Regions from separate parts of the Paenibacillus sp. FSL L8-0494 genome, predicted to be linked through region 1. Evidence: a T-box and tRNA genes for the amino acid it is inferred to sense, from the RefSeq annotation. Region 1 holds a T-box; the other holds one or more tRNA genes.
What was found. A T-box is a leader RNA that pairs with one kind of tRNA and senses whether it is charged. The one in region 1 lies ahead of trpS (tryptophan--tRNA ligase), so its partner is inferred to be a tRNA-Trp.

Region 1 (4,396 bases):
AAGAAGCTAAGCTCACAAAACTTTTAGGAGGAAAGATATGCTTAAGACAGAACAGCTATCATTAGCAAGACAGATGGATTTGGTATTTAGGGAACTGCAAGAGGAATTATCGGGACTATCTTCCGGTACGGTATTTGTGCAAATACGAAATAATACCATTGGCAAATTCGGCATACGTCATCACCCTCTAGCCGGTCGGGGTGGTGGATTCACAGAAGTAAAGGAAGGAATAACGGAGAGTCAGCAGTCTTCTTTTCGTCTAATGGCACTGGAGAGTCTGAAATACAAACGGCGCTGGACTCATGGTGAGATCAGCTATGAATTCGCTATAAGACAGGGAAAGCTAATCGTAGATGCTACGCTGGAGTCCAATTATAATATGGCGAATCTGATGATTCGATCTCCCCGTAATGCTTACGCCGAGAGTGCTGATCAATTTTTAAGTTAAACGTTTTACATAAAGATTGCATGCAGCTCGGATTATAGGGTATAAATTAGAAAAACCTCCCACAGCTTCTGGAAGAAGTGTGAGAGGTTTGAAAGCTAGTCGGCAATGGGCTTTTTAAGACCTCAGCCGGATAAAACACTTAAGATAACGATGTTACTGACGACCGGACAGTTGTTGTTCTGCCAGTTGTACTAGACGTTTAGTGATGTAACCTCCCAAAGAACCAGTTTCGCGGGAAGTGTAGTTCCCGTAATAACCGTCAGCTGGGATCGTTACTCCAAGCTCTTGTGCTGCTTCATATTTCAATTGTTGCAACGCTGCATTTGCTTGAGGAACTACAAGGTTATTGGAACGGCTGCTACGACCTTGACCTGCTTGACCCATGTGTGTCACCTCCTTCGCCCGTTGTGAAGATAGTATGAGCGCTAAGAGGCTAATTCATGCATGCTATCGAAAGGTTTTAAGGATGGTAATTATTAGTCGATTAAAAGTAAGGGTAGGAAAGCCTAAATAACTAAGCTCGCACAAAAAATCGGCCTTCTCTTACGTAAACGCAAGGGAAGACCGATATAATGTATATCTGCTTTAATTCTCGGGATAGATCATTTCCAGCATAGTGGACAGCTCAAGGCTTTGACCTGGTTCTACCTTCAGCAAGCCAGTGAAGGAAGGATCGTCGGAAACGTTAGGAGCATCCGGGAGCCAGGTATAAGGTTCGATGCACAGAAATTGATCGGCTGGTCCTTTGGTATACAGGACCCAGTGGCGAAAAAGATTCTCGTCGGCCGTATAACGAAGACCATAACCATCATCGCGTAATAACAATGCTTCTACGGGCTGCTTGTCACCAATACGCAGAGCGGTATCAAAATTAGTTCCCTGTAGGTTAATTCCAGAATTTAGAGACTCTAGATCACCGAGTGGAATTAGATTGCCGCTAGGGAGCAATTCATCGTTTAGTTCATAAATGCTGTTTACGGGCAATTTGAGATTCCAGCGTTCAGGTTCTCCATCGATCATAAACCAGGTGTGATAACCGATCCCAAAGGGAATACGATGATCGCCGAGATTTGTAACCTTTAAAGTCTGGCTGAGCCGGGCATCCTGAAGCCTGAATGTCATTTCGAATTTGAGTGGAATGGGAAATTGCTCCATCCAGTGTGGATCATCTTCAGTAAGGAATTCAGTAGTGACTGCACAACCGTCCTCGTCTTCTTCAATATCGCTGACACACCAGGATTGAGTCCGGTGTAGACCATGGATATGATTGTCACCAGCGGTATTCTGGTCAAATTGATAACTTGTACCCTCGAATTGAAATTTTCCTTTACGAATTCTTCCGGGTGGAATTAAGAGCGGGATGCCAAAATGGTAAGGTTTTTGCATAAAGAAAGCTTGATCGCTTTCATCAGGCCGCCGCAGAATTTCCCGTTGTTCCTTTACATCAAACAATGAAATCACGTTGTTTCCTAGTCGCGGCAAAAGCGTGACTTCCAGTTCGCGGCTGTGCAAAATATAAGTATCATAACCGCCCCACTGCCCTTTGGTCACCTGTTTCATGAGATATGCTCCTTTATCGTAACTGTAATCGAATAGAACATGGATAACCTTATCATAACAGATTTATACGGAAGTGGTTAAGTGATTTGACAACTTCTCTTTATGGTTCTATGATGAAGGCATTAAATTATGATGAGAATGTGATGACGGGGACAAGTAGGCAGGAAATGTACCTTCAGAAAGCCGGTGGTTGATGCGAACCGGTAGGACACTCCTGATGAATGGACCCCTGAGCGCCGCGCTTGAACGGGAGCAAGATACCCTAGTAGACCGGCCGGATCTTCCCCGTTAACGGAAGACTAAGGCTGTTTCCTTTTGACTATACAAAGGTTAAGCAGCGAATAAGGGTGGCACCACGGTCTCACGTCCCTTGCGGATGAGGCTTTTTTTGCGTTCTCGGAAATTGGAAATCACATCTAACGGAGGTCTATATTATGTTGAAAAAAGTAATGTCAGGCATACAGCCGAGCGGTTCTCTAACTTTGGGTAACTATATCGGAGCGCTGAAAAATTTTGTGAAGCTGCAAGACGATCATCAATGTTTCTTTATGGTTGTCGATATGCATGCGATCACCGTTGCTCAAGATCCTGCGGCACTGCGTGAGCAGTCTGAAGCTGTAGCTGCACTCTTTATCGCGGCAGGAATTGATCCTGTGCGTTCGAATGTATATATGCAGTCCCATGTGCCTCAGCATGCGGAATTGGGTTGGATCATGACTACGCTAACGGCAATGGGCGAGCTTGAGCGTATGACACAGTTCAAAGATAAATCATCAGGTAAGGATTCGGTTGGCGCGGGCCTATTCGTATATCCTTCTTTAATGGCAGCAGATATTCTTGTTTATAATGCGGATCTTGTGCCAGTAGGTGAAGATCAGAAGCAGCACTTGGAGTTGACCCGTGATTTAGCTGGCCGATTTAATAACCGTTTTGGCGAATTCTTTACGATTCCTGAACCGTATATCCCTGAAGTGGGCGCACGCATTATGTCTCTGGATGATGGCACTAAAAAAATGAGCAAGAGCAGCCCAAATGCAGGCAGCTATATTGCCCTGTTGGATTCGCCGGATGTGATCCGTAAAAAAATCAGCCGTGCAACGACTGATTCTGGACGTGAAGTTATCTTTGATCCGGCTAATAAGCCAGAGATTAGTAACTTGATGAGTATTTACTCGGAATGTTCTGGAATGTCCCTCCAGCAAATTGCCGATCGTTATGAGGGACAAATGTATGGTGGCTTTAAGAAGGATCTTGGGGAAGTGGTTGTGTCCACACTTGAGCCTTTGCAACAAAGATATCATGAAATTCGCAGTTCAGGTGCGATCACTGATATTCTTGCCGAAGGTGCTGAACGCGCACGTATTGTTGCAGCTGAGACATTGAATGGCGTAAAAGAGCGGATGGGCTTTCTGCCAGCTCGTTAATCTAATCAGAGCTTAAACTTTCCTGTTTGCGTCTAATTCTGGCTTTGAGGATAAATCCCCAGCCAATATTCAATACGCAGAGAAAACCAAGCAGAAGTGCTAGCCAGAAGCTATAGCTGATCGCGATTGAAGCGGCAGTGAGAATAAGAATAGAAGAACAAGCGAACCAAAGTGAGAGTCCTTTACCCATTAAGAGCCTTCCTTTCCGTGTCTGCTAAAATGAATCCCGGAGTATTATAAATACTCCGGGATTTTTTGTGATTATAGAATAGTTCTCTCAGTAAGTCTACAGTTTCATCGTAAAGAACCAGGGTCGATGGAAAATCGTTTGTCGAGCTTATCGCTGCTAAGCCAGCCTACATAAGTATTTAAAGGTTTATATTGGTTATCCATAACTAATACAGCCACAAAAGGGTATTGTTTGCGGTGTAAATAACGAACGTCTCCCCAGCGCACCATATATCCTGAAGGAAGCTCCTCCACTTCGGCCACCGCATAAGAGGTGAAATATAAAAAGGACTGAATATCTGGATGCGACTTGGATATTTCCACAGCGGGATGATTCGAGCAGACCGCATGTTTGAACCATTCCAGACGGTTGTTCAGTAGCTGCCCAACGTCATAACTGCCGTCTTTTTTCACTTTAACTACGTTCCAGCGTTTAAGTGAAATTGTAGGGATTACAATATAACGTTCGCCAGCAGTATGGTGTATATCTTTAAGCTTGATGTTTCGTGTAAGGCGGGCATGAACAATCGTTCTCCAAATATAATAAAGAATGGTACAGGCATAAAGCGTAATAAATAAAGGTTTAGGCGGAACAATCCCAGTGATCCAGAGCAGAATAGCTGCGATATGGCTGCCAAAAATAAATGGATCGAAAATGTGGATGATATTCCAGGCGATCCATTTCTCAGTGAATGGACGGGCCGCCTGAGTTCCATAGGTGTTAAACAGATCAGAG
Region 2 (4,396 bases), 160 kb from region 1:
TAGGGGTAACCCGAAGCTATGAACCGAAGCCCCAGTAAACGGCGGCCGTAACTATAACGGTCCTAAGGTAGCGAAATTCCTTGTCAGGTAAATTCTGACCCGCACGAATGGCGTAACGACTTGGGCGCTGTCTCAACGAGAGATCCGGTGAAATTTTAATACCTGTGAAGATGCAGGTTACCCGCGACAAGACGGAAAGACCCCATGGAGCTTTACTGCAGCTTGATATTGAATTTGGGTACGATCTGTACAGGATAGGTGGGAGCCGTAGAAATCGGAGCGCAAGCTTCGGTGGAGGCGCCGTTGGGATACCACCCTGATCGTATCTAGGTTCTAACCTAGTACCCTTATCGGGTACGGGGACCGTGTCAGGCGGGCAGTTTGACTGGGGCGGTCGCCTCCTAAAGAGTAACGGAGGCGTTCCAAGGTTCCCTCAGAATGGTTGGAAATCATTCGCAGAGTGCAAAGGCATAAGGGAGCTTGACTGCGAGACCTACAAGTCGAGCAGGGACGAAAGTCGGACTTAGTGATCCGGTGGTACCGCATGGAAGGGCCATCGCTCAACGGATAAAAGCTACCCTGGGGATAACAGGCTTATCTCCCCCAAGAGTCCACATCGACGGGGAGGTTTGGCACCTCGATGTCGGCTCATCGCATCCTGGGGCTGAAGTAGGTCCCAAGGGTTGGGCTGTTCGCCCATTAAAGCGGTACGCGAGCTGGGTTCAGAACGTCGTGAGACAGTTCGGTCCCTATCTGTCGTGGGCGCAGGAAATTTGAGAGGAGCTGTCCTTAGTACGAGAGGACCGGGATGGACGTACCGCTGGTGCACCAGTTGTTCCGCCAGGAGCATGGCTGGGTAGCTACGTACGGACGGGATAAGCGCTGAAAGCATCTAAGCGTGAAGCCCCCCTCAAGATGAGATTTCCCAATTAGTAAGACCCCTTGAAGACGACGAGGTAGATAGGTTGGAGGTGGAAGTGCAGCAATGCATGGAGCTGACCAATACTAATCGGTCGAGGGCTTATCCTATACTTAGAATGCAGATTCGTTTCGGATTCAGTTTTCAGGCGATTAAGCCTGGTATGAATATTCCCTGATAGCTCAGTTGGTAGAGCACTCGACTGTTAATCGAGTTGTCACAGGTTCGAGTCCTGTTCGGGGAGCCATATGGAGAGGTGTCCGAGTTTGGCCGAAGGAGCACGATTGGAAATCGTGTAGGCGCCACAAGCGTCTCGAGGGTTCGAATCCCTCTCTCTCCGCCACAAATTTTTAATTAGTATGGCCCGTTGGTCAAGGGGTTAAGACACCTCCCTTTCACGGAGGTAACATGGGTTCGAATCCCATACGGGTCACCAAATTTTCACTTGATTTATCCTAGTGGACTTTGGTACAATAACAATTGTTGTTTATGGAGGCTTAGCTCAGCTGGGAGAGCATCTGCCTTACAAGCAGAGGGTCGGGGGTTCGATCCCCTCAGCCTCCACCATAACATATTTTACTGGCGCGGGGTGGAGCAGCCCGGTAGCTCGTCGGGCTCATAACCCGAAGGCCGCAGGTTCAAATCCTGCCCCCGCAACCAATTAACTTAAGCAATTATATCTTTTGGAACCGTGGTGTAGTTGGCCTAACATGCCTGCCTGTCACGCAGGAGATCGCGGGTTCGAATCCCGTCGGTTCCGCCATTTTCATCATGGCTCGGTAGCTCAGTCGGTAGAGCAGAGGACTGAAAATCCTCGTGTCGGCGGTTCGATTCCGTCCCGAGCCACCATTTATCATCACAAAAGAATGAGTGCCATGCCGGTGTAGCTCAATTGGTAGAGCAACTGACTTGTAATCAGTAGGTTGGGGGTTCAAGTCCTCTCGCCGGCACCATCCTTGGAGGATTAGCGAAGTGGCCAAACGCATCAGACTGTAAATCTGCTCACGTAAGTGTTCGGTGGTTCGAATCCATCATCCTCCACCAGTTTTTAGGGGCATAGTTTAAAGGTAGAACAACGGTCTCCAAAACCGTTGGTGTGGGTTCAATTCCTGCTGCCCCTGCCAAGTTCTTTCTAAAGTTTAATATGGCGGCCGTGGCGAAGGGGTTAACGCACCGGATTGTGGTTCCGGCATTCGTGGGTTCGAGACCCATCGGCCGCCCCATTTTCTTTAAAATGAATAATGGCAACAATATCAACTTAATATGGCGACTGTGGCGAAGGGGTTAACGCACCGGATTGTGGTTCCGGCATTCGTGGGTTCGAGACCCATCAGTCGCCCCATTTTACTTTAAAATGTTATTGGGGATTAGCCAAGCGGTAAGGCAACGGACTTTGACTCCGTCACTCATAGGTTCGAATCCTATATCCCCAGCCATTTTATGCGGACGTGGCTCAGCGGTAGAGCATCGCCTTGCCAAGGCGAGGGTCGCGGGTTCGATTCCCGTCGTCCGCTCCAAAATTTACATGGCGCCATAGCCAAGTGGTAAGGCAAAGCTCTGCAAAAGCTTTATCCCCAGTTCAAATCTGGGTGGCGCCTCCATTTAGTTCATATGTGCCGGCGTGGCGGAATGGCAGACGCGCTCGACTCAAAATCGAGTGGGAAACCGTGGAGGTTCGAGTCCTCTCGCCGGTATCTTAAAAAGGTTAGTAAGAATGCTTTTATAAGCAATCTTACTAACCTTTTTTCTTTATGTTCTTAGTTTTACAGGATTAAGCCGTTGAATAGAGGAGTTTCTCTATTTCAACGGCTTTTTTTAATCTGATTAGTGATTAACCTGATTGATTATTAATGCGGAATGCTCGCGGGGTATGACCTATTTCTCGTTTAAACATATTGCAGAATTGGGCATCGTTCACAAAACCTGCAGCAGCAGATACTTCAGAGATTTGCATCTGAGTATGACGTAATAGAGATTTTGCATAATCCAGGCGTTTTAACAGCAAATACCGCAGGGGTGAAGACCCGAACCGTTCTTTAAATAGATGGCGAAAACGATCGTAGCTATATCCGGACATTTCTGATAGTGTTTCGACGGACAATTTATGGCGATAATGCTCATTCATATAATTAAGGACATATTGTACTCGGTCTTCTGTTGGGGATTGATATCCAGAGGCACTAAGAAGCCTCATAAGATGGACGGTAATCTCGCTCATTTGTAGGTTTAGAAGCTCAGAGAATCCGTCTTGCTTGCGTGTAAACTCTGCTTTCATTCGCAGCAGGATTTGAAGAACGGTCTTATCTTTATCATCTTCATATACGCCGAGCAGATTACTCATATTAGGGTGTTCCGAGTGGAAGCCTACAAATAATACATTTGCATCCTCACGGTGGTGCTCGTCATGTTTATGATTGGGTGGCACAAGCGCGAAAGAAGAGGAGCGAAAATGGTAACTTCGGGGGCCAACATTGGTTGTCCCTACCCCCTGTAAATAATAGACTAGTTCGTAGCATTCATGCTGGTGTGGAGGGATATAAGTATTTAGCTCATGTGTGGCACTTACAATATATAGAACACGATCCATGATGATCCTCCAATACTTATGTTTTAGCCGAATCGTACAAAACTATGACCGAAATCATATAATTATTTTTAATAATATTTGTTATGATCGTATCAATAAATCCGAAAGTTCGCAACCTGACTGGCCATCTCGTTCGGAAATAAAGCGGATTATTAATAATAATGGTATTTTTATTGCTATTTTTGAGCCTAAACGTTAAATTTATTACTTTTAATGATACTTTATTTGGAAAAAAGAGAATTTCCATTTGAACCGTGAATTATACAATGGGTGAAGATGGGGATTCTGCCGGATTACTAACCAACTAAAATTAGGGGTGGAATAGAGTAATGAATAAAAAAGTTCTTTCTTTGTTGTTATTAATGGTGATGGTTCTGGTCACAGCATGTGGGAATAACACGTCCAATAACGGTTCTTCTGCGAATACTGGATCAAACGCTGCTGAGGGTGGAGAAACAGGTTCAGGGGATAAACTCAAGGTTGTATTGCTGATTCCGGGGACACTTGGGGATAAATCATTTTTTGATTCCGCTAATAACGGCTTGCAAAAGGTTAAGAATGAACTAGGTGCAGTAACAAAGGTTGTTGAAATGGGCGTTGATAAAACGAAATGGGAGCCTACATTTAACGATATCGCTTCCGAGGATTGGGATGTAATTATTTCTGGCGGTTCTGAAATTACAGAGATGTTTAATGCAACGGCAGAATTGTATCCAGACAAAAAATTCATTAATTATGATACCGACATCGATGAAGCACCAGATAACATGTACAACATGTCTTATGCGACAAATGAAGTATCTTTCTTGGCAGGTGCCGTAGCAGCATTAGCTACACAATCGGATATGCCGAATGCTACCCCTGAGAATGTGATTGGGTTTGTGGGCGGT

Region 2: it has a tRNA-Trp gene. The T-box ahead of trpS (tryptophan--tRNA ligase) is inferred to sense a tRNA for this amino acid. The anticodon was not compared.

Annotation. Positions count from the first base shown of each region.
Region 1 covers NZ_JBBOPQ010000001.1:5,830,672-5,835,067, reverse strand. The annotation lists gene NYE35_RS26360 (hypothetical protein) at 38-448, shown strand; gene NYE35_RS26355 (alpha/beta-type small acid-soluble spore protein) at 602-832, opposite strand; gene NYE35_RS26350 (aldose 1-epimerase) at 1,034-2,008, opposite strand; T-box leader at 2,143-2,382, shown strand; gene trpS (tryptophan--tRNA ligase) at 2,446-3,432, shown strand; gene NYE35_RS26340 (hypothetical protein) at 3,434-3,622, opposite strand; gene NYE35_RS26335 (metal-dependent hydrolase) at 3,727-4,396, opposite strand, start outside.
Region 2 covers NZ_JBBOPQ010000001.1:5,986,888-5,991,283, reverse strand. The annotation lists rRNA gene NYE35_RS27015 (23S ribosomal RNA) at 1-1,029, shown strand, start outside; tRNA gene NYE35_RS27010 (tRNA-Asn) at 1,091-1,166, shown strand; tRNA gene NYE35_RS27005 (tRNA-Ser) at 1,170-1,262, shown strand; tRNA gene NYE35_RS27000 (tRNA-Glu) at 1,281-1,355, shown strand; tRNA gene NYE35_RS26995 (tRNA-Val) at 1,411-1,486, shown strand; tRNA gene NYE35_RS26990 (tRNA-Met) at 1,503-1,579, shown strand; tRNA gene NYE35_RS26985 (tRNA-Asp) at 1,605-1,682, shown strand; tRNA gene NYE35_RS26980 (tRNA-Phe) at 1,693-1,768, shown strand; tRNA gene NYE35_RS26975 (tRNA-Thr) at 1,797-1,872, shown strand; tRNA gene NYE35_RS26970 (tRNA-Tyr) at 1,878-1,963, shown strand; tRNA gene NYE35_RS26965 (tRNA-Trp) at 1,970-2,043, shown strand; tRNA gene NYE35_RS26960 (tRNA-His) at 2,067-2,142, shown strand; tRNA gene NYE35_RS26955 (tRNA-His) at 2,186-2,261, shown strand; tRNA gene NYE35_RS26950 (tRNA-Gln) at 2,281-2,355, shown strand; tRNA gene NYE35_RS26945 (tRNA-Gly) at 2,362-2,436, shown strand; tRNA gene NYE35_RS26940 (tRNA-Cys) at 2,447-2,520, shown strand; tRNA gene NYE35_RS26935 (tRNA-Leu) at 2,535-2,613, shown strand; gene NYE35_RS26930 (AraC family transcriptional regulator) at 2,751-3,506, opposite strand; gene NYE35_RS26925 (BMP family ABC transporter substrate-binding protein) at 3,836-4,396, shown strand, end outside.